Regions from separate parts of the Pseudomonas sp. HP_12 genome, predicted to be linked through region 2. Evidence: predicted binding sites of a transcription regulator. Region 2 holds the regulator's gene; each other region holds the start of a gene.
The links. Region 2 encodes sigma-54, which starts transcription at its own class of promoters, with help from an activator protein. Its sites were predicted from a motif close to ANTGGCATNNANNTTGCTNT; they were not measured.
Positions count from the first base shown of each region.

Region 1: the regulator sigma-54 is predicted to act here: its motif matches at 5,220-5,239, upstream of flgB (flagellar basal body rod protein FlgB).
Region 3: the regulator sigma-54 is predicted to act here: its motif matches at 6,078-6,097, upstream of glnK (P-II family nitrogen regulator).

Region 1 covers NZ_JBTOQG010000012.1:56,682-64,449, forward strand. The annotation lists gene ACYASU_RS10255 (flagellar hook protein FlgE) at 226-1,962, opposite strand; gene flgE (flagellar hook protein FlgE) at 2,219-3,553, opposite strand; gene ACYASU_RS10265 (flagellar hook assembly protein FlgD) at 3,582-4,307, opposite strand; gene flgC (flagellar basal body rod protein FlgC) at 4,323-4,766, opposite strand; gene flgB (flagellar basal body rod protein FlgB) at 4,770-5,177, opposite strand; gene cheR (protein-glutamate O-methyltransferase CheR) at 6,197-7,024, opposite strand; gene ACYASU_RS10285 (chemotaxis protein CheV) at 7,069-7,768, opposite strand, start outside.
Region 2 covers NZ_JBTOQG010000023.1:202,493-210,260, forward strand. The annotation lists gene ACYASU_RS16205 (sensor domain-containing diguanylate cyclase) at 1-1,208, opposite strand, end outside; gene ACYASU_RS16210 (HPr family phosphocarrier protein) at 1,253-1,525, opposite strand; gene rapZ (RNase adapter RapZ) at 1,542-2,399, opposite strand; gene ptsN (PTS IIA-like nitrogen regulatory protein PtsN) at 2,402-2,866, opposite strand; gene hpf (ribosome hibernation-promoting factor, HPF/YfiA family) at 2,879-3,187, opposite strand; gene ACYASU_RS16230 (RNA polymerase factor sigma-54) at 3,264-4,757, opposite strand; gene lptB (LPS export ABC transporter ATP-binding protein) at 4,946-5,671, opposite strand; gene lptA (lipopolysaccharide transport periplasmic protein LptA) at 5,671-6,213, opposite strand; gene lptC (LPS export ABC transporter periplasmic protein LptC) at 6,200-6,772, opposite strand; gene kdsC (3-deoxy-manno-octulosonate-8-phosphatase KdsC) at 6,783-7,316, opposite strand; gene ACYASU_RS16255 (KpsF/GutQ family sugar-phosphate isomerase) at 7,317-7,768, opposite strand, start outside.
Region 3 covers NZ_JBTOQG010000007.1:96,644-104,411, forward strand. The annotation lists gene dapF (diaminopimelate epimerase) at 1-605, shown strand, start outside; gene ACYASU_RS07340 (DUF484 family protein) at 619-1,356, shown strand; gene xerC (tyrosine recombinase XerC) at 1,359-2,264, shown strand; gene ACYASU_RS07350 (HAD family hydrolase) at 2,254-2,949, shown strand; gene ACYASU_RS07355 (hypothetical protein) at 3,060-3,389, opposite strand; gene ACYASU_RS07360 (secondary thiamine-phosphate synthase enzyme YjbQ) at 3,483-3,914, opposite strand; gene ACYASU_RS07365 (ammonium transporter) at 4,164-5,501, opposite strand; gene glnK (P-II family nitrogen regulator) at 5,536-5,874, opposite strand; gene ACYASU_RS07375 (accessory factor UbiK family protein) at 6,290-6,574, shown strand; partial or broken gene ACYASU_RS07380 (helix-turn-helix domain-containing protein) at 6,595-6,747, opposite strand; gene ACYASU_RS07385 (GNAT family N-acetyltransferase) at 6,766-7,326, opposite strand; gene ACYASU_RS07390 (YifB family Mg chelatase-like AAA ATPase) at 7,420-7,768, shown strand, end outside.

The DNA of each region.
Region 1 (7,768 bases), on a different contig from region 2:
GCGAAGGCGGTTTGCCTGTGATGAATCAACCGTCTGACACGCCGCCTTCCCGGCTGAAGCCGGTCCTGCAATGATCTCGGCACATCCGGATATTCCTGCTCGACGCAAGACCTGTAGGAGCGAGCTTGCTCGCGAAGGCGGTTTAGCTGTGATGAATCAACCGTCTGACACGCCGCCTTCCCGGCTAAAGCCGGTCCCACCTTCGCGTTCACGCTAAATCCCGCATCAAGTCGCGCGTATCAGGGTCTGCATCAGTTCCGCCTCCGTCGAGAGGGTTTTCGAGTTGGCTTGATAGGCCGTCTGCGCCTGGATCAGCTCCACCAGCTCGTTGGTCAACGTGACGTTGGAGCCTTCCAGCGAATGGCCGATGACACTGCCCAAGGTGCCGACACCCGGCGTGTCGTAATTGGCGACGCCGGAGGCCAGGGTTTCGACCCAGCGGGTGTCGCTCACCGGCTGCAGCCCCTGATTGTTGGCGAAGCTGGCGAGCATGACCTGGCCGACATTGCGGTGCAGACCATTGCTGAACCCGATCATCAGCATGCCGCTCTTGTCGATCGTCAGCTGGGTGGCCTGCCCTGCCGTGTGCCCGTCGATGACGATGTTGCTGCTGCCCGTGGCGGCGTTGTGCTGACTGATCTTGTTGAAGTCCATGACAATCCCGTCGGCATTTCCTACCGCGCCGTTCGCACCCCAACGCCCGCCCGGTTTGTTGCCGTCCAGCGGTTTGGCCGGCACCCAGCCTTCGAGGGTCAGGGTGTTGTTGGCAGCGGTCAGCCACTGGCTGCCGATCAGCGATTGCAGCGAGCCACCGGAGTCGAACAGCATGCTTGCCGTCGTCGGTGCCGTACTGCTCGGGTCCTGCGGGTTACGCCCGTCGATCAGCGTGTGCATCTTCCAGCTGTTGCTGCCGTCTTTGACAAAATACTGGGTCATCTCGTGACGCATGCCGAGGCTGTCGAACACGCCGTAGGTGGACGCCTTGGTGTAGGTGGTGATGTCCGCCGGATTGAAGGTCGGGACGGGCCGCGGCATGAGCGGATCGGCCGGGTCGAGCACGGGCAGGCCACCGTCCAGCAGCGGCAGTGAGATCGGGCCGGGCGCAGGCGCGGGGCTTACGGTCCAGCTGCCGTTGACGTTGATCGCCGGACGCCACTTCTGCAGGGACAACTCGGTGTCGGAAATCATCTTCACCGCCGCCGTCGAACCTGTGACCGACAGCCTCCCCGCCGCAGACACCTGCAAACCGATTTCCAGCGGCGCGGTGCTGGTGGGGTCCAGCGGATTGACGCCGTCGATGAGAATGTAAGACGTCCAGTTGTCGTCTTCAGTCTTGACGAAGTACTGCTTGAGTTCGTGATCCTGTGGCGGAACGCCGGCGTCCTGAATCAGCCGCCCCGTTACCCGCGTGTAGGTGGTCGGGTCGCCAGGGTCGAAACGCGGGATGGCGCCGAGTGACGGCGACGCCGCGTTGAGGTTCAGGGTCTGCTCCATCTTGCCGGTGGCCTTGGGTGACATGTCGGCAGTGTCGATCTTCAGGTCCGTGCGAACGCCGCTGATCACCTCCCCCGCGTCTGTCACCCCATAGCCCTGCAAGCGGCTGCCGTGGGAGTCCACGACGAAATTCTGTGCATCCTTGATGAAGGCCCCTGACCGGCCGTAACTGATGGAACCGGCGTCACTCATGACAAAGAAACCGTTGCCCTGAATGCGCATATCAAGCGCCCTGCCCTCGCTGGTGATGACGCCGCCGGGCGCAAAGTTCTGCGAAACGTTGGCCACCTGCACCCCATCACCCGAGGCCGTCCGGCTGCCGCCGAGCATGGATGAGGAATAGACCGCCGAGAACTCGGCGCGTGAGGATTTGAAACCGGACGTGTGGACGTTGGCAATGTTGTTGCCGGCCACTTCCATGCGCTTGTGCGCCGCGTGCAACCCTGAAACCGCTGTGTTGAATGACATGAACACTCCCTGCGCCGTTGTTCAACGACACGCTCGTCAATGCATCGAGATCGCGGGCAAAGGAATGCAATCGAACGGACCGCTTGAGTGGCGTCGCTCAATGGCATTTATTTGTCAGCGAACTTGATTTTCGCAAAGACGAAAGTAGGAAGTTTCCAGTTCTAGAGTGGGACGGCTCTCGATATTTCAGTCAAACCAAAGGCATAAAAAAAGCCCCTCAGAGAGGGGCTTCAGCGAGCGTATCCAGGGACCTTTATCAGGTCATCTGAATGATCGTCTGCATGATGGTGCTTTGCGTCGAAATGGTCTTGGCGTTCGCCTGGTAGTTGCTTTGCGCCTTGATCAGGTTGACCAGTTCACCGGTCAGGTCGACGTTGGATTCTTCCAGCGCCTGCCCGGTCAAGTAACCCAGCGTACCCGACTGTGGAGCGCCCGTGACCGGGATGCCCGACGAGGCCGATTCGCGCCAGTTGGTGCCGCCCGCGGGTGCCAGCCCCTGAACGTTGGCGAAGTTGGTCAACGACACCTGACCGATCACCTTGGACTGACCGTTGGTGTAAGTCGCGAACATGTTGCCGGTGGCGTCGATGTTCATCGCTGTGATCTGGCCGGTGGCGTAACCGTCCTGGGTCTTGGTGATTGCACCCGAGACCGCGTTGGTCTGGGTGGTCGCCAGCATATTGAGCTTGATCCCGCCCGCGTTGGCGGACGCGCCGTTGCTTGACCAGGTGGTGGTGCTGCCGACGGTGGTCTTGGCGGCCGGTACCCAGTTGTTGATCGAGAAGACGCCGTCAGTACCTACGCTCACGTTTGGCGAATTGGTGGTATCAGGGGCGCCGGTGCCGCTGGTGATCAAGCCACCCGACGAATCGAAGGTCACTGCGGTCGCGTCAGCAGTAGTGGAGTTTGGATCGCTGATGCTGCGGCCATCGACCAGGCTGTACATCGTCCAGGTATTGGTGCCCGTCTTCGAAAAATACTGGTCGAGGGTGTGTTCGTTACCCTGACTGTCGTACAGCGGCGTGCTGTAGGTGGTGGTGTAGCTGTTGGTGTCGGACGGCGAGAACGTCGCAACCGTCGGAACCGTCGACGAGGAGTTCAGGTTGGAAGCGACAGTGATCAAGCTGGTGCTTTTCGGCGCCAGGTTCGACGAATCGACACGCAGGTTGCTCAGCACGCCGGTGGAGACATTGCCCTGACCGTCAACGCTGTAGCCCTGCAGGTTATTGCCCGCTTCGTTGATGATGTAGCCGGCGGAGTCGGTGTGAAATGCGCCGGCACGGGTGTACAGCTTTTCGCCGTTGTTGCTCAGCATGAAGAAGCCGTTGCCGTTGATCGCCAGGTCCAGGCTGCGGCCGGTACCGGTGTTCAGCGTGCCTTGGGTGAACTGCTGCGAAACCGCGGCGGTGGTGACGCCGCTGCCGGTGTTGGTGCCGCCGGAGGTGCCGCGAATCGATTGGGCGTACTGGTCAGCAAATTCCGCACGGGAAGATTTGAAACCGGTGGTCGCGACGTTGGCAATGTTGTTGCCGGTGACGTCGAGACTTTTGTTTGCGGCGTAGAGCCCACTAAGACCAACATTGAAAGACATGATTAACTCCTGCGCCGTCTAGTCGGCTCTAAATTCCGATTTGCTTGATTTTTGACAGTGCCACCTGGGTGCCGCCGGCAAGGTTCAACGTCATGTCAGAGCCCGTTGTGCCCATGGTCACGCTGCTCACTGTCGCCGGCAGATAGGTGCTCAGATTAGTAGCGGTGCCGTCCAGCTTGCCGTTGGCGACGAAGCTGTAATTGCCCGCTGCCACCGCTGCGCCGCTGTCGTCCAGGCCATCCCAGCTAAAGGATGTGGTGCCAGCGGCCTGAGTGCCGAGGTCGATGGTGCGCACGACGTTGGTACCGGTGCTGTCGTAGATCTTCACCGTGGTGTCGGCGCTGGACGATGGCAGCACCACCGAACCGGTCATGGCCTTGCTGGTGTCGACGTAGGTCGAACCTGCGTCCACGGTCACCGAACGGCCGACCAGCGACGAGGCCTGCAACGCCTGGGACGACTGATACATGGTGCTGATCGAGTCGACCGAGGTGCTCAGGTTCTGCATGGTTTCCAGGCTGCTGAACTGAGCCAGCTGGGCCACGAACTCGCTGTTGTCCTGAGGATCGAGCGGGTTCTGGTTCTGCATTTGCGTGACCAGCAATTGCAGGAATGAATCCTTACCCAGCGAACTTGAGCCGGTGAGGCTGCTGGTGTCGGTGCTGGATTTGGTGCTGGTGCCTGTGGTTCCGGGGGTCGTGCTTTGCAGCCCTTTGAGGAACGTCGAGGTAGCGTCTGTGCTTGAGACCGTCATGGATTTCGCCCTTTATCACTGACCCAGGGTCAGGACCTTCTGCATCATTGTTTTCGCGGTGTTCATGATTTCCGCGTTGGTCTGGAACGAACGGCTGGCCGAGATCATGTCGGCCATCTCGTTGACGACGTTGACGTTCGGGTAATACACGTAGCCGTTCTTGTCGGCTGACGGGTGATTTGGCTCGTAACGTGCTTCGAGGTTGGAGGCGTCTTCGACGATGCCGGAAACCTGTACGCCGGTGCCGGCCTGGCCCTGGTCTTCGAACAGCGAGGCGCTGCCGCCGGATTCCTGGCCCTGGAAGACCGTGGCGAACACCGGATGGCGGGCGCGGTAGGTCTTGTCCATGCTGGAGGACACGGTTTCGGCGTTGGCGATGTTACTGGCCACGGTGTTGAGGCGGGTGTTCTGGGCACTCATGCCGCTACCGGCAATATTGAAAACACTGGATAGGGACATGGATTACTCTCCGCGCAGGGCTGCAACCAGCCCTTTGAATTTGCTGTTGAGCAAGGTGAAGCTGGCCTGAAAACCGATGGCGTTTTCGGCGTAGTTGGCGTTTTCGACCTGAGAGTCGACGGTGTTCTGATCGAGCGACGGCTGCGACGGAGTGCGGTAGAGCAGGCTGGCTTCGCCATCGCTCATGCCTTCAGCTTCGATGTGACGGCTGTTGGTCATGTCGAGGGCGAAGTGGCCGTTGTTGCTTTTGTCGCTTTGGGCGGCCAGGACTTTGGAGAAGTCGAGGTCACGCGCCTTGTAGTTGGGGGTGTCGGCGTTGGTGATGTTGTTGGCCAGCACTTCAGCACGCTGGGCGCGGAAGTTGAGCGCTTTTTCGTGGATGCCGAGGGCGTTTTCAAAACTGATGCTCATGTCGGGACCTTTGAGGGCTGACCAGATGTACGTGCAGGAGTTATAGCAAGGTGCGTGCCACTTGCTGGAAGTGCCGTTTTTCGCGGGCTGCAGGGGTGTTGGTGCAGGGGGATGACAGAAAAGCGGCAAGGGATTTCCGCTCGATGGGAGGAAAGCGGCAAGAGCAGTGCCGTTTTTTTGCCGTATCGTGCTTCCGCGTGGAAGATCAAGATCAAGGGCGTCTGCCTGGGGGCAGACGTTTCGCCTTCGGCGAGTTACTTGGAAAAGCACCCCAAGTAACCAAGGGTGCTTGCTCCTGGTTAGGTCCCTCCTCCGTCGGGATACCCTCACTCCGACGACGCTCCGTGGGCCCGCGCCGAACGGACATCCATGTCCTAGCGGCGCTTTCGCGGCATCCATGCCGCTCGGCCCACTCCGCGTCGTCTGCGTTCGGCCTGCACCCAAGTCGCGATTGGCGGTGTCTGGACTTTTTGTGTACGAAGATCAAAAGCAAAAGCAGATCAATGGCTTCCCGTCTGAAGCCAGTCCTACGGACTGCATGCGCTGCTGTTAGTGGGACCGGCTTTAGCCGGGAAGAGGCCAGTGCAGGCGCTTGCTATTTTGCTGATCAGACACCCTACCTGTGGGAGCGAGCTTGCTCGCGAATGCCGTTGCCGTTGCCGTTGCCGTTGCCGTGCTTTTGATCTTCATACGCGAACGGTCCGGTCACCGCCGAACGCGACTTGGGTGCAGGCTGAACGCAGGTCTCGCGGAGTGGGCCGAGCCGCATGGATGCGGCGAGAGCGCCGTCAGGGCATGGATGCCCGTTCGGCGCGGGCCCACGGAGCGAGACCGGAGTGAAGGAACCCTGACGAAGGAAGGGCCCAACCAGGAGCACAAAGCCCTTGGTTACTTGGGGCTTTATCAAGTAACTCGCCGGAGGCGAAATATCTGCCGTGAGGCAGATGCCCTACCAGCGCCAACACTAAACAAAATACCCCGCCTAAGCGGGGTTCTCATCACATCAAAAGCGCAGCCAATCACTTGGCCTGATAAATAATCCCGGGGCTGCACTGCACCATCTGATAGTGATCGGGCAACCCGTTCAACGCCTCCGACGCCCCCAGGAACAAATACCCCCCCGGCTTCAAGGTCGAATGAATACGCAGCAAAATATCCTTCTTCACCTCCGCCGAAAAATAAATCAGCACGTTGCGACAGAACACGATATCGAACTTGCCCAACGCCGCATAACTGTCCAACAGATTGAACGAACGAAACTCCACACGGCTCTTGATCGGCGCCTTCACCGTCCAGCGCCCTGGCGTCTTCTGATCGAAGAAACGCTGCAGACGGTCCGGCGACAACCCTCGGCCGATGGCCAGGCTGTCGTACTCACCCGTCTTGCAATTGTTCAACATCAGACCCGACAAATCCGTCGCCACAATCTGCGCGCCCGACTTCAACTGCCCCGGGTTGCTGCGCTCGAACTCATCGATCGTCATCGACAGCGAATACGGTTCCTGACCCGACGAGCACGCCGCCGACCAGATGCGCAAACGCTGGTTGGGGCTGGCCTTGATCGCCTCGGGCAAGACCTTGTTCTTCATCACCTCGAAGGGGTACGTGTCGCGAAACCACAACGTCTCGTTGGTGGTCATCGCATCCACCACCTGCTCACGCAAACCACTGCGCGGCTGAGTCTGGATCCGCTGGATCAGCTCGCCCAACGATTTGATGGACTGCTGCTCCATCAACTTGTTGAGGCGGCTGGAAACCAGGTACTGCTTATTTTCACCCAGCAAAATGCCACAGGCTTTTTCCAGGAATACCCGGAACTGATCAAAATCCAAATTACCTGTAGACATGCCGCCTCTCAAATCATGTGAACAGCAAGGAGGAAAACCCCTCCTCAGCTGATATCTGCCGCCTTGATACGATCTACCACCCTCGCCGCCAGATCGTCTGGCCGGAACTTGGCCAGGAAATCATCCGCGCCGACCTTCTTGACCATCGCCTGGTTGAACACGCCGGACAACGACGTATGCAACACGATGTGCAACTTCTGCATGCGCGGGTCGCTGCGAATCTCCGCAGTGAGGGTATAGCCATCCATCTCCGGCATTTCAATGTCGGAAATCATCATCAGGAATTCTTCTTCCGGCTTCTTGCCTTCATCCACCAGTTTGCGCAGGAAATCGAGTGCCTGACGACCGTCATTCAACGCCGTGACTTCCACGCCGACGGTTTGCAGGCAACGCGTCACCTGTTTGCGCGCCACCGAGGAGTCATCGACCGTCAGCACGCGCAGCGACAGCGCCTTGTGCTGAACCTCCGCCGAGACCACGCCGACCGAGATGTTCTCGGAGACCGGCGCCACTTCGGCGAGGATCTTCTCGACATCGATGATTTCCACCAGCTGGTTGTCCAGACGCGTCACTGCCGTGAGGTAGTGGTCGCGACCGGTGCCCTTGGGTGGCGGATGAATGTCTTCCCAGTTCATGTTGACGATGCGTTCCACCGCATGCACCAGGAAGCCCTGAATCTTGGTGTTGTACTCTGTGATGATCACGAATGAATTGGTAATGTCAGCCAGCGGCTTGCCACCGGTC
Region 2 (7,768 bases):
GCGGCCAGTGTCTGGGCAACGCTGCGCAAGGCAACGTCGCCGCCATGATGCCCATGCCGGTCATTGAACGCCTTGAAGTGATCCACGTCGATCATCAGCAGCGCCAGGGGCCTTCCCGAACGCATCCCGCGAGCCCACTCCTGCTTGAGCACTTGGTCCAGCCTGCGCCGATTGGCCAGACCGGTCAGCCCGTCCGTTGACGCCAGCGCGGCCAGCTCGCGCTCGGCATTCTGGCGCAGGCGCAGCTGGCGGCCCAATAGCCACGACAGCCAGAGAATCCCGATGCACAGCAAACCGGTGGCGCCCGCCACCAGCAACGCGTTGCGTTTCCACAAGGCGTAGACATCGTCCCGCGATTGAGCGACCACGACGATCAACGGCAAGTCTCCAACCCGTGAGAAGGTGTAAAGCCGCTGTGCGCCGTCGAGCTCGGACACCGCCGCAAAGCTGCCGTTTACCTCTCTCAGAATGCGTTTGAAGTTGGGCCGCATGCTGAAGTTCTGGCCGATGAAGGTCCGGTTGTTGTCATCGGGTTGCCGGGCCAGCATCACGCCATCCGCGCTGAGCAGGTTGACGGTGCTCGTGGGGCCGATGTCCAGGGTGCGAAACAGTTGATCGAAGTACGACAGGCGCATTGATGCACTGGCAATACCGACGAACTGGCCGTTGTCGGAGGGGAGGCGGCGACTGAAACTGATGCACAGGTCCTTGAAGCCCCAGCGTGACAGGAAGGGCCCGTCGACCACCAGCGCCAGCGAACCGCTGTCCCGGTGTTTCTGAAAGCCCGGCCGGTCGGAAAAGTTGTCCAGTCGAGGCGTCAGCGAGGTGGAGTCGGCGACGATGCGCCCGGTTTCATCCAGCAGCACCACATCGCCCTTAAAGGGCGCCGCCGTGGCCCGGTCGAAGAGCACCAGTTGCCGTAACTCCGGCGAGATCGTCATCACGTCGGGTCGTCGCCATGCAGTGATCAGGCCCTGAAGTGAGGTGTCGTACAGCTCGGCGTTACGCTGCACATCTGCGTCGATCAACTGCACCACGTTGTTTGCGGAGCGCACGGCGGCTTCGTTGGCCGTGCCCAGCTCCCGAAACAGCAACGAAGTCACGATGGCTAAGATGGCTGCCACCGCCAGGGTGCTCCCCAGCATCAGCATCTTCTCGGACCTTGATCTGACCCCTCGCGCTAATGGAGGCATGGCTGTCAGTGGCATCGCTCATCTCTGACGGTAATGGACGCGTCGGGCAGCGGTAAGGCTTATTCGCCTTCGTCGAACTTGTTATTGATCAGTTCGACCAGTCCCGCCAGCGCGGCATCGGCTTCTTCACCTTCGGTGGCCAAGTGAATCAGGGTGCCCTTGCCGGCCGCGAGCATCATGACGGCCATAATGCTTTTGCCGTCGACCATCGTCTCCGGCGTGCGACCGACCCTGATCTGGCAAGGGTACTTGCCGGCGACGCCCACGAATTTGGCGGCGGCCCGGGCGTGCAGACCCAGCTTGTTGATGATGGTGATTTCTAGAGCGGGCATCGCGATGGAGGTCCTTTCAGCTTAGGTCGCGGTGGCGGACCTGAACATTCTTGAGCGATTGCTGCAGCACCTGACCCAGACGTTCGGTCAGGTAGACGGAGCGGTGGTGTCCGCCGGTGCAGCCAATGGCAATAGTAACGTAGGCGCGGTTGCTGGCGGCGAAGCGCGGCAACCACTTATTGAGGTACGAAAAGATGTCCTGGAACATTTCTTCGACGTCCGGTTGAGCCGCGAGGTAATCGGCAACCGGCTTGTCGAGGCCGGACTGCTCGCGCAGCTCGGGCTTCCAGTACGGATTCGGCAGGCAGCGCACGTCGAACACCAGGTCGGCGTCCACGGGCATGCCGCGCTTGAAGCCGAAGGATTCGATGAGGAAGGCAGTGCCCGGCTCGGGTTTGTTCAGCAGGCGCAGTTTGAGAATGTCGCGCAGCTGGTAGAGATTCAGGTGCGTGGTGTCGACCGTCAGATCAGCCAAGTCGATGATCGGACCGAGCAGGGTTTTTTCGTCACGAATCGCTTCGGCCAGCGAGCGGGTTGCCGTGCTCAGCGGGTGACGACGGCGGGTCTCTGAAAAGCGCTTTAGCAGGGTGGCTTCATCGGCGTCGAGAAACAGCACGTCGCACTGGATGTGCCGGGCCCGAACTTCGGCGAGCATGCGCGGGAATCGCGTCAGGTGACTGGGCAGATTGCGCGCGTCGATCGAGACCGCCAGCAGGGGCTCAGCCAGTTCGGTGTTGATCAGCGCGCGCTCCGCCAGCTCTGGAAGCAGGCCGGCGGGCAGATTGTCGACGCAGTAGAAACCGCTGTCTTCAAGGACATCGAGGGCCGTGCTCTTGCCGGAGCCGGAGCGGCCGCTGACGATGATCATCCGCATGATCAGTGACCGTTCTGGACGTCGAGCACGACGCTGTAGAGCTCTTCGTCGGTTTTGGCACCGCGCAGGCGCTTACGCACATCATCACGGTCGAGCATGCTGGCGATCTGGCGCAGCAATTCAAGGTGAGCATCGGTGGCCGCTTCCGGGACCAGCAGCACAAACAGCAGGTCAACCGGTGCGCCGTCGATGGCGTCGAAATCGATGGGTTTTTCCAGATGCAGTACGGCGCTGACAGGCGTTGAGCAGCCCTTCAGGCGGCAGTGAGGAATGGCGATGCCATTGCCGAATCCGGTGGAGCCGAGCTTTTCACGGGCAATCAGGCTCTCAAACACGACCTGCTCATCCAGATCGGGCACTTGCTTCCCGATCATGCTGGCGATGTATTGGAGTACGGCTTTTTTGCTGCCGCCTGGCACGTTCACGAGTGAACGGCCAGGGGTCAGGATATTTTCAAGTCGGATCATGGGTGGGGAGTGTCAGCGAGCAGTCGCGCCTTGCAGCAGACTTTGCTGTTTTTCCTTATGTTTTTTGAGTTGGCGGTCAAGCTTGTCGGCAAGCAGGTCAATGGCTGCGTACATGTCGTCGTGTTCGGCGTTGGCAACCACTTCAGCGCCAGGAACGTGCAAGGTGGCTTCGATTTTCTGCTTGAGCTTCTCGACCTCCATGGTGACCTGCACATTCGTGATCTTGTCAAAGTGGCGTTCCAATCGGGCGAGTTTCTCGCCGATGTAGGTACGCAGAGGTTCAGTCACTTCCAGCTGGTGTCCACTGATGTTGACTTGCATACAGCTTCTCCTTCGTTGCCAGTGCATTAAGAGGCAGGCGTAATGCCTGCCACTGGAACGCTTTGACGTGTGACCTTTACATCAGTCGCTTGCGTTCGCTGGACGGCGAGATCCCAAGGGATTCGCGGTACTTGGCGACTGTGCGACGGGCCACTTGAATGCCTTGTGCTTCCAGTAAACCAGCGATCTTGCTGTCACTCAACGGCTTTTTCTGATTTTCCGCAGCGACCAGTTTTTTGATGATCGCGCGAATCGCCGTGGACGAGCATTCGCCGCCTTCGGAGGTGCTGACGTGGCTGGAAAAGAAATATTTGAGTTCGTAGATCCCGCGCGGGGTGTGCATGAACTTCTGCGTGGTCACCCGGGAGATCGTCGATTCGTGCATGCCGACCGCTTCCGCGATGTCATGCAGAACGAGGGGCTTCATGGCCTCGTCACCGTACTCGAGGAAGCCTCGCTGGTGTTCGACGATTTGCGTGGCCACCTTCATCAGCGTCTCGTTGCGGCTCTGCAGGCTCTTGATGAACCAGCGAGCTTCCTGCAGCTGATTGCGCATGAACGTGTTGTCGGCACTGGTATCGGCGCGACGCACAAAACCGGCGTACTGCGGATTGACCCGCAGACGCGGCACGGATTCCTGGTTCAGCTCCACCAGCCAGCGCTCGTTGTCCTTGCGCACGATGACGTCAGGCACGACGTATTCGGCTTCGCTGGACTCGATCTGCGAGCCGGGGCGCGGATTGAGGCTCTGGACCAGTTCGATGACCTGACGCAGGTCGTCTTCCTTGAGCTTCATGCGGCGCATCAGTTGCGCGTAGTCGCGGCTGCCGAGCAGATCGATGTAGTCACTGACCAGCTTCTGCGCTTCCGCCAGCCACTTGGTTTTGGCGGGCAGCTGGCGAAGCTGCAGCAGCAGGCATTCACTCAGGTTGCGAGCGCCGATGCCGGCAGGCTCGAACTGCTGAATGCGGTGCAGAACGGCTTCGATTTCGTCCAGCTCGATATCGAGCTCAGGGTCGAAGGCGTCGAGCATTTCTTCGAGTGTTTCGTCGAGGTAGCCCTGATTGTTGATGCAGTCGATCAGCGTCACGGCGATCAGGCGATCGGTGTCCGACATTGGCGCCAGGTTGAGTTGCCACAGCAGGTGGCTTTGCAGGCTCTCGCCAACGGAGGTGCGGGTGGTGAAATCCCACTCGTCATCGTCGTTGCTGGGCAGGCTGCTGGCACTGGTCTGATAGACGTCTTCCCACGCGGTGTCGACGGGCAGCTCGTTGGGAATGCGCTCGTTCCAGTCGCCGTCCTCCAGATTGTCGACGGTAGGCGCCGATTCCTGGTAGGTGGGTTCCTGAACATCAGCGTTGGGCTTTTGCTCTACGTTATCCGCCAAGGGGTCGGCGTTGTCGAAATCGTCGCCTTCCTCCTGCCGTTCCAGCATCGGGTTCGACTCCAGCGCTTCCTGAATCTCCTGTTGGAGATCCAGCGTCGACAACTGAAGCAATCGGATTGCCTGTTGCAGCTGAGGTGTCATCGTCAGCTGCTGGCCCATTCTCAAGACTAGCGAAGGTTTCATGGCAGGGCTTAACACCTTATTCGCCGGCGCACTGCGCGCCATTTACTAGCAGGGCGCCGAGGGCGCCAACTTAAGCAAATTATATGCCTGAAGCTGGAGGGTTTGCCTAGAGTGTGATGACAATTAAAAAACGAGGTTGGCGATGGCGCACATTGCGGGAGCCGCACAACCTCATGTCATCACTGCGGTTACAGGCGGAACTCGTGACCCAGATACACTTCCTTGACCAACTGGTTGGCCAGGATGGATTCGGCGTCGCCTTCGGCAATCAGCTGTCCATCGTTGACGATGTAAGCGGTTTCGCAGATATCCAGCGTCTCACGCACATTGTGGTCGGTGATCAGCACGCCGATCCCTTTGGCCTTGAGGTGGTGAATGATCTGCTTGATGTCGCCTACGGAAATAGGGTCAACACCGGCGAAGGGTTCGTCGAGGAGAATGAATTTCGGCGAAGTGGCGAGGGCGCGTGCGATTTCCACACGGCGACGTTCACCGCCCGACAGGCTCATGCCCAGATTGTCGCGAATGTGGGTGATGTGAAATTCCTGCAGCAGGCTTTCCAGCTCCTTGCGGCGGGCAGCGCGATCGAGCTCCTTGCGGGTCTCCAGGATCGCCATGATGTTGTCCGAGACGGAGAGCTTGCGGAAGATCGACGCTTCCTGTGGCAGGTAGCCAATACCGGCGCGTGCACGGCCGTGCATCGGCTGATGGCTGACGTCCTGGTCGTCGATCAGGACGCGACCCTGATCCGCTTGAACCAGGCCGACGATCATGTAGAAACAGGTGGTCTTGCCGGCGCCGTTGGGGCCAAGCAGGCCGACGATCTGGCCACTCTCGATGGACAGGCTGACGTCACGTACGACCTGGCGGCTTTTATAGGCCTTGGCCAGGTGCTGGGCTTTCAGCGTCGCCATTACTGGGCCTTCTGCTGGTCGGTTTTCTTTTTCGGCTGGATGACCATGTCGATACGAGGGCGTGGTGCGGTGACCTTGGTGCCATTGGCACGACCGGCGTTCACGACCTGCTTGACGGTGTCATAGACGATTTTCTCGCCTTCGGACGTGTTGCCGTCGTTGACCACTTTGGCCTTGTCGATCAGCACGATGCGGTTCTGGGCCGCGAAGTACTGGATAGTGACGCCCCAGGCCTGAACGATCGGCTTGTCCACCGATGGCTTCTGCTCGTAGTAGGCCAGGTTGCCCACGGACGTGAACACGTCCACGTCGCCTTGCGGTGTACGGGTGATGGTCACGGTGTTGCCGGTGATCTTCATCGTGCCCTGGGTGATGATGACATTGCCTTTGTAGGTGGCGATGCCTTGCTTGTCGTCCAGCTGCGCGTCATCCGACTGGATGTGGATGGGTTGATCGCGATCCGTCGGCAGAGACCAGGCGCTCGCGCTTCCCAGTGCTGCGCCCAGGCCGAGCAAAAAAGGAAGGGTTTTAACGAGCCTCATACTGTCCTCTTACGTTGGATAGCAGGTTCATCCTGCTTTCTTTCAGATACGCTTTCATACCCGTGCCGGTCGTTACACCGCCAAGGCCGTCGATTCTAACGGGTTGGGCAGTCTCCGCATATTGCTTCTGCGGGAATACAGTCATGCGGCTGCTGGTGATGATGGTGGTGCGGTCTTTTTCGTCGGTGCGGTTGATGCGCACCGAGTCGATCAGCTCGACGTGATCGCCCCCCGGCGACACTTCGGCGCGAACGCTCTGTACGTGCCACGGGAAGGTAGAGCCTCGATACATCTGCAGCACCGGCGTGGTCATCAGGGTGACGTCGGTGGCTTTCAAGTGCTCGACCTTGTCCGCGGTCATGTCGTACTGCATGGTCCCGTCGGGCAGGTACTGAATGCTGTGGGCGTTGGTCGCGTAGTAATCGACGGCGCTCTCATCCACGGCAGCCTTGGGTTGATCGAGGAAACTTTCCGGACTGATGTTCCAGTAGCCGACCGCTGCCAGCAGCAGTGCCAGCACACCGAACAGCAGAAACGTTCGAAACTTTTTGCTCAGCATAAATGCACTTCTATAGGTAGGCGGCGTGAGCCGCTTCGAGGTTGCCCTGAGCCTTCAGGATCAACTCGCAGAATTCGCGGGCAGCGCCTTCGCCGCCACGTGCCTGGGTAATGCCGTCGGCATGCTCGCGGACAAAGCTGGCGGCATTGGCAACAGCCATGCCCAGGCCCACCCGGCGAATGACCGGCAGATCAGGCAAATCGTCGCCCAGATACGCGACCTGCTCGTAGCTTAGATTCAGTTGCTGCAAAAGCTCGTCGAGGACCACAAGTTTGTCTTCGCGGCCCTGATAAAGGTGCGCGATGCCGAGGTTCTTCGCGCGCCGCTCAACCACGGGGGTCTTGCGTCCGCTGATGATGGCAGTCGTCACACCCGAGTTGATGAGCATCTTGATGCCCTGGCCGTCGAGGGTGTTGAAGGTCTTGAATTCACTGCCGTCTTCGAGGAAGTACAGGCGTCCGTCGGTGAGTACGCCATCGACGTCGAAGATCGCCAGTTTGATGTTCTTGCCGCGTTGCATCAGGTCATTCATATCGGCGCTCATTTACATGACTCCTGCGCGGAGCAGGTCTTGAAGATTGAACGCGCCAACCGGGCGATCGTTCTCGTCGACCACGATGAGTGCGCCGATCTTGTTGTCTTCCATGATTTTCAAGGCTTCGGCCGCGAGCATTTCCGGGCGCACGGTCTTGCCGTGGACGGTCATGACTTCATCGATGGTCGCCTGGCGTATGTCGATCGGGCGATCCAGGGTGCGACGCAGGTCGCCGTCCGTGAAGATACCGGCAAGGCGGCCGTCGCTCTCAAGGATGGCGGTCATGCCAAGCCCCTTGCGGGTCATTTCCATCAGCGAATCGCGAAGCGGCGTACCGCGCGCAACCTGCGGCAGGTTGGCGCCAGTGTGCATGACATGCTCGACCTTCAGCAGCAGCCGACGACCCAGTGCACCGCCCGGATGGGAAAAAGCGAAGTCTTCGGCGGTGAAGCCTCTGGCGT
Region 3 (7,768 bases), on a different contig from region 2:
GCAATGGCGCGCGCTGCTTCGCCCGTTTCGTGCTGGACAAGCGGCTGACGGCCAAGAAGCAGATTCGCGTCGAGACCAAGGGCGGCATCATCGAGCTGGACATCCGCAACGACGGCCAGATCAGCGTTGATATGGGCGCGCCGCGTCTGGTGCCGGCGGACATCCCGTTCGACGCACCGGAACAGGCCGCCAGTTATTCGCTCGATGTCGATGGCGAGACTGTCGAGCTTGCCGCCGTGTCCATGGGCAACCCCCATGCCGTGCTGCGCGTCTACGACATCAACAATGCGCCCGTGCATGTGCTTGGGCCGAAGATTGAAAACCATCCGCGCTTTCCGGCTCGGGTGAACGTGGGCTTTCTCCATGTCGTGGACCGTCAGCGCGCGCAACTGCGGGTCTGGGAGCGTGGCGCCGGGGAAACCCAGGCCTGTGGCACCGGTGCCTGCGCGGCAGCGGTCGCGGCCATTACTCAGGGCTGGATGGATTCCCCGATGCTGATTGACCTGCCGGGCGGACGCCTGTCCATCGAGTGGGCCGGCCCCGGCCATTCAGTGGTGATGACTGGCCCGGCTGTCCGGGTTTACGAAGGCCAAGTACGTCTATGAGTGAGAGTATCCAATGACCGACCAGCCTCAGACTTCAAACGACACGCCCGGCCAGCCCCCTGCCGAGACCGCAGTGCCTGCCCTTGAAGCCGAGGCAGTCGCGGCCTGGCTGCAACAACACCCTGATTTCTTCGCCGAGCACGACGAACTGCTGGCGATGATGCGCGTCCCGCACCAACGGGGCGACACCGTCTCGCTGGTCGAGCGCCAGCTCAAGCTGCTGCGCGAGCGCAACATCGAGATGCGTCACCGGTTGTCGCAACTGATGGACGTGGCCCGGGACAACGACCGGCTGTTCGAAAAAACCCGCCGGCTGATTCTCGATCTGATGGACGCGACCAGTCTGGAAGAGATCGTCATCTGCGTGGAAGACAGCTTGCGCCAGGAATTTCAGGTGCCCTTCGTCAGCCTTATCCTGTTCAGCGACAACCCGATGACCGTCGGCCGCTGGGTGAGCGCCTCCGATGCGCAGAAAGCCATCGGCGGGCTGATGTCCGGCGGCAAGACCCTGTGTGGCGCGCTGCGTGATCATGAACTCGAGTTTCTGTTTGGCAGCGAGCAAAGCAAGGAAGTGGCCTCGACGGCCCTGGCCGCCCTTAGCCACCAAGGCCTGCACGGCGTTCTGGCCATCGGCAGCCGTGATCCGCAGCATTACAAAAGCTCGGTCGGGACGCTTTTTCTCAGTTATATCGCCGACGTTCTCAGCCGCCTGCTGCCACGCTTCACCAACTCTCTGCGTTCGGTTCGCTAGTCATGGAGCGGCAACTGGACGCTTACTGCACGCACCTGCGCAGTGAGCGCCAAGTGTCGAGCCATACGCTTGAAGCCTATCGTCGCGACCTGAACAAAGTCCTGGCGTTCTGCGAAAAGCAGCACATCGACAGCTGGAAAGCGCTGGATATTCAGGCCATGCGCAGCCTCGTCGCTCGCCTTCACCAGCAGGGTCAATCCTCGCGCAGCCTGGCCAGACTGCTGTCAGCCGTGCGCGGCTTTTATCACTACCTCAACCGCGAAGACCTTTGCGATCACGATCCGGCCAATGGCCTGTCACCGCCCAAGGGCGAGCGTCGCTTGCCCAAAACCCTGGATGCCGACCGCGCCCTGCAACTGCTTGAAGGCGCCGTCGAGGACGATTTTCTGGCCCGGCGTGATCAGGCGATTCTCGAACTGTTCTACTCGTCAGGCCTGCGCCTGTCCGAACTGACCGGGCTGAACTGCGAAGACCTGGATCTGGCGGACGGTCTTGTGCAGGTCCTCGGCAAAGGCAGCAAAAGCCGCGTTTTACCGGTTGGCAGAAAGGCACGGGAAGCACTGAAGGAATGGCTCAAGCAACGAGCGCTGGCCAATCCTCAGGACGATGCCGTGTTTGTCAGCCAGCAAGGCCGCCGTCTGGGGCCGCGCTCGATCCAGCTGCGGGTCAAGGCTGCCGGCGAACGTGAGTTGGGCCAGAACCTGCACCCGCACATGCTTCGCCATTCATTCGCCAGTCACTTGCTGGAGTCGTCCCAGGACCTGCGCGCCGTGCAGGAGTTGCTGGGTCACGCCGACATCGCCACCACTCAGATCTACACCCATCTGGATTTCCAGCATCTGGCCACGGTGTACGACAGTGCCCATCCACGGGCCAAGCGCAAAGGTAACGCCGACAATGAGCATTAAGCTGATCACCTTCGACCTGGACGACACGCTGTGGGAAACCGCACCAGCGATTGTCAGCGCTGAAGCCAAGCTGCGCGAGTGGCTGGCTGCCAACGCGCCAAAACTCGGGCCGGTCCCGGTCGAGCATCTGTGGGAAATCCGCTCGCGACTCATCGAAGCGGATCCGACGTTCAAGCACCGGATCAGTGCGCTGCGCCGCAAGGTGCTGTTTCATGCGCTGGAGGATGCGGGGTATGGTCACGCCGAAGCCCATGAGCTGGCGGACCAGAGCTTTGAAGTGTTCCTTCAGGGGCGGCACCAGTTGGACATCTTCCCTGAAGTGGTGCCGACGCTTGAGATCCTGACCAAGTCTTACACGATGGGTGTCGTGACCAACGGCAATGCCGACATCCGCCGTCTGGGCCTGGCCGATTATTTCGCCTTCGCGCTATGCGCCGAGGACCTGGGCATTGGCAAACCGGACCCTGCGCCCTTCGTCGAGGCGCTGAAACGCGGCAATGCCGATGCCAGTCAGGCCGTGCATGTCGGCGATCACCCGGGTGACGACATCGCCGGCGCCCAACAAGCCGGCCTGCGGGCGATCTGGTACAACCCCGGCGGCAAGGTCTGGGAGGCTGAAAAAGCGCCGGATGCCGTAATCAACAGCCTGACGCAATTGCCCGAGGTGCTGGCGCGCTGGGCTTGATCTGCGCTTCGCGCTGCGTGAATGCCAGCCTTCGCGTCGGCAACTCGAATCGCAGGCAATAAAAAACCCGCAGCGACAGCGGGTTTTTCATCAAGCGCGCAGCAGGTCCCTCAGATGGGACGGCTGCCGTACTTGTTGTCAGGCTTCTTGGGCGGATCGGCGACCACGTTGGCCTCCACTTCCACGACCTTGCCACCACGAGCGAGGAATTCTTCCATCGCGCGAGCCAGAGCATCACGCTCCTTGTTCTTGGCTTCCACACTCGGCAATTCATCAACCGAGACGGCGGCCTTGGCCTTGCCTTTGGCCGGAGTCGCAGAGACTTCAGCGCTGTCGTCGACTTCCACTACATCTTCATCGGACGCCGCTGCAAGCCCCTCACCGTCCTCCCCTTCTTCCAGATCGTCTTCCAGACCTTCTTCGATGTCGTCGTCGCTCATGTTCTACCTCATGACTTGCGAAAGCAGATTAGTTATAGCCCAGCCGGGCATGATTTCTTGGACAGCCGGAAAAAATTCAACTACCGCATACGTTCAGCGGTCGTGCCCCTCACCCTGAAGCGTGACGAGGACTTTACGGGCACCGGCTGCATCGCGGTGCTCGCCCAGATAAATACCTTGCCATGTGCCCAACGCCAGCCGTCCATTTGTAACCGGCAATGTAAGCTGGCAGCCAAGCAGACTGGCTTTGAAGTGCGCCGGCAGATCATCGGGCCCTTCGTCGTCATGCTCGTAGCCGTCGCGCCCCTGAGGCACCAGACGGTTGAAGAAACGCTCGAAATCGCGACGTACCGCCGGGTCGGCGTTCTCGTTGACGGTCAACGAGGCCGAGGTGTGTTGCAACCAGACATGCAGCAGGCCGATGCGGCATTCGCGTAATTCGCGAAGGCCCGCGACGATCTCGTCAGTCACCAGATGGAAACCACGAGGCCTTGCCCGCAGCGTGATCAAGGTCTGTTGCCACATACCGTTCTCCGCCCTTCGGCGCGCATTCTAACGCGCTGGAAAAAAAAACAAAGTGCGTAATGAGCGACGATTTTCAGGAGCGCTGAACAAGGGCATTTATGCCCTCTCAAGCATCGAGAATCGTCAGGTTAGGCCGAACATTGCAGCGGATGTTCCTGCAGGGAACGCCCACCCGCTGTGCGGACATCCCTATCGACAAACCTCAGACAAAAAAATGCCCGGAGACCCGGGCATTTTTTCACGCGTGGATTACAAGTTGTAGCCACGTTCGTTGTGTTGCGCCAGATCCAGGCCGACCGCTTCTTCTTCCTCGGTGACACGCAAGCCCATGACCATGTCGAGCACCTTGAGGATGATGAAGGTCACGATCGCGGTGTAGATGACCGTGAAGCCGACGCCTTTGCACTGAATCCAGACTTGTGCAGCGATGTCGGTCACGGTGCCGAAGCCGCCCAGCGAAGGGGCTGCAAACACGCCGGTCAGGATCGCGCCAAGGATACCGCCGATACCGTGAACGCCGAAGGCATCCAGGGAGTCGTCGTAGCCCATTTTGCGTTTCAGGCTGGTGGCGCAGAAGAAGCAGACCACGCCTGCCGCCAGACCGATGATCAGGCCGCCCATTGGGCCGACAGTACCGGCGGCCGGAGTGACGGCAACCAGACCGGCAACCACACCCGAAGCGATGCCCAGAGCGCTTGGTTTACCGTGGGTCAGCCATTCGGCGAACATCCAGCCCAGCGCTGCAGCAGCGGTGGCGATCTGAGTTACCAGCATCGCCATACCGGCAGTGCCGTTGGCCGCAGCTGCGGAACCTGCGTTGAAACCGAACCAGCCCACCCAGAGCATGGCCGCGCCGACCAGGGTGTAACCCAGGTTGTGCGGCGCCATCGGAGTGGTCGGGAAACCTTTACGCTTGCCGAGTACCAGGCACGCTACCAGGCCAGCCACACCGGCGTTGATGTGAACAACGGTGCCGCCCGCGAAGTCGAGAACGCCCCAGTCCCACAACAGACCACCGACGCCGCTCCAGACCATGTGCGCAATCGGCGCATAAACCAGGGTGAACCAGATCCCCATGAAGATCAGCATCGCGGAGAACTTCATGCGTTCCGCGAAAGCGCCGACGATCAGGGCCGGGGTGATGATGGCGAAGGTCATCTGGAAGGTCACGAAGACGGCTTCCGGGAACAGTGCCGCAGGGCCAGTGATGCTTGCAGGGGTGATGCCTGCCAGGAACGCCTTCGAAAGACCGCCGACGAAGGAGTTGAAGTTGACGACGTTGACTTCCATCCCAGTGGTGTCGAACGCCATGCTGTAGCCGTAGACGACCCACAGGATGCTGATCAGGCCGGTAATGGCGAAGCACTGCATCATCACGGAAAGAATGTTTTTCGAGCGGACCATGCCGCCGTAGAACAGCGCCAGACCGGGGATGGTCATGAACAGCACCAGCGCGGTGGAGGTCAGCATCCAGGCGGTGTCGCCGGAATTGAGTACGGGGGCTGCCACTTCGTCTGCCGCCATGGCCAAGCCAGGGGTTACGAGGGACAACAGGGCTCCTAGCCCTGCGAATTGACGCAGAGTCATATTGTTTTCTCCTGGGGCGTTGGGGTTTGGCGGCTTAGATTGCGTCGGTATCGGTTTCGCCGGTACGGATGCGGATGGCCTGTTCCAGATTGACCACGAAGATCTTGCCGTCACCGATCTTGCCGGTGTTGGCCGCTTTGGTTATCGCTTCGATAACGCGGTCCAGATCCTTGTCGTCGATCGCAACATCGATCTTCACCTTGGGGAGGAAGTCGACTACATACTCCGCACCGCGATACAGCTCGGTGTGGCCTTTCTGACGTCCGAAGCCTTTGACTTCAGTAACCGTGATGCCCTGCACGCCGATTTCGGACAGCGACTCGCGTACGTCGTCCAGCTTGAACGGCTTGATGATGGCAGTGACTAGCTTCATGAAACTTTCTCCCGAATTGGTGGACTTGCCCCAGGAAAACAAACCCGACTCAAGTCTAAGCGCAGTGTCTGGCTTTGTAACGCGTCGTGTCCTTAACAGACCTGACCAACTCCAGAAAACCGCTTCTGACGAAACATTCCCCGCTCCGCCTGCCGCACTGCATTCGTCACAGCGACTGCATCAGTGCATGGGTTACAAGCCACTAAGCAGAAAGCTTGCCATCTCATGAATCGGCATGAATTTCGGCCCTTCGACTGTTAATTCACGCTTTAGCGTAGTCGTCGATTGCGATCACCGCACAACAACGGTGCGCACGTGCCCGGGGCCATGCGCGAAAAGCGTGCAGCGCATCGCGTCCGGCAGGAGGTCAAAAGCTGCGTGCTACACTCGCGCCCTCTGATTCTGGAGTTTCATCATGCTCGCCCCCAAAGCTTTTCTCGACGCCCTGAGCGGCCACGCTTCCCGCCTCTTCAACGGCGAAACACCGGTTCCACGCAGCGAATTCGAAACCCAGTTCAAGGCGCTGCTGCAGAGCGGCTTCAGCAAGCTGGACCTGGTCAGCCGGGAAGAATTCGACAGCCAGATGATCGTCCTCGCCCGCACCCGCGCCCGACTTGAGGCACTGGAAGCGAAGATGGCGGAGATGGAAGCGCAGTTGGCGACGCAGCCGAAAGCGTCAGGGGCTGAGCCACAAGGTTGAGCTTCAAAAGCTGAATGTGCTCAGGCGCAGTGCGCAATGCGCTGAACCTGGGCCTTGATTGCCTCACCTCGCTCGATCTCTGTCTTGCGCAGGTCGTAGGTGAGCTGCAAGTTCAGCCAGGATTCCGGGGTCGTCTCGAAACACGCCGCCAAGCGTAGCGCCATGTCGGCACTGTCTTGTGAAGGCTTTGTTCAGCCACCCAATGGCGGGCAGCCTTGAGCAGCGTGCCGAACATAATAGTTATCAAATTCGCCCGCTTCGACGAACTGAAAACCATGACGAGTATAAAAGCGGTTTGAAGCGCTTTCTTTCAGCGCCCCGACATACAAGTCCAGCGACGCCGCACCTGCTTCCATGAAGATCTGACGAAGGACAATCGAACCTACTCCTGATCCTTGTGCACCTGGCTTGATGTAGAGGTGATCGAGCAACAATCCGTCAACGCGCGGTTTGACCACGACAAAACCCACCCGCTTTCCGGCAACCACAATGTGGCGAGTAAATTCGGGGGAAAAGCCGTCCCGGAAACGTTCGCGGGCGCGCACGGGATCGAAGCGACCAATGCGCTCAAGACTCTCACGCATGGCGTCAATCCGGATGGCGACGAGCGCTTCGAAGTCACAGGCTCGTGCCCCGGCAAAGGTGACCGTAGTGGCCAGCGGTTCGAGAAACTCCTCGCTTGGAATTTCCACTGGATACACAGGCCACTCTCCATTACTGGTCATCACTCGTCCTTCCTTCCATTCATTCATACACATGCCGTAGAACATGCACGGGGCCACGCGCCGGAGCAATGACTATCCTTCAGCTCGCCGCAGGAAGCGGTGCTGCCTACAAGGAAAGCCATGTCCCTCGCGATCGTTCTGAGCCGTGCCCAAGTTGGCGTTGAAGCCCCTGCCGTGACCGTCGAAACCCATCTCGCCAACGGGCTGCCGAGCCTGACGCTGGTGGGTCTGCCGGAGGGCGCGGTCAAGGAGAGCAAGGATCGGGTGCGCAGTGCGATCCTCAACTGTCGGCTGGAATTCCCGGCGCGGCGGATCACCCTGAATCTGGCCCCTGCCGATTTGCCCAAAGACGGCGGACGTTTCGATGTCGCCATTGCACTTGGCTTGCTGGCTGCCAGCGCGCAGGTGCCAACGCTCGCGCTGGAGGGCATTGAATGTCTGGGGGAGTTGGCGCTGTCCGGTGCGATTC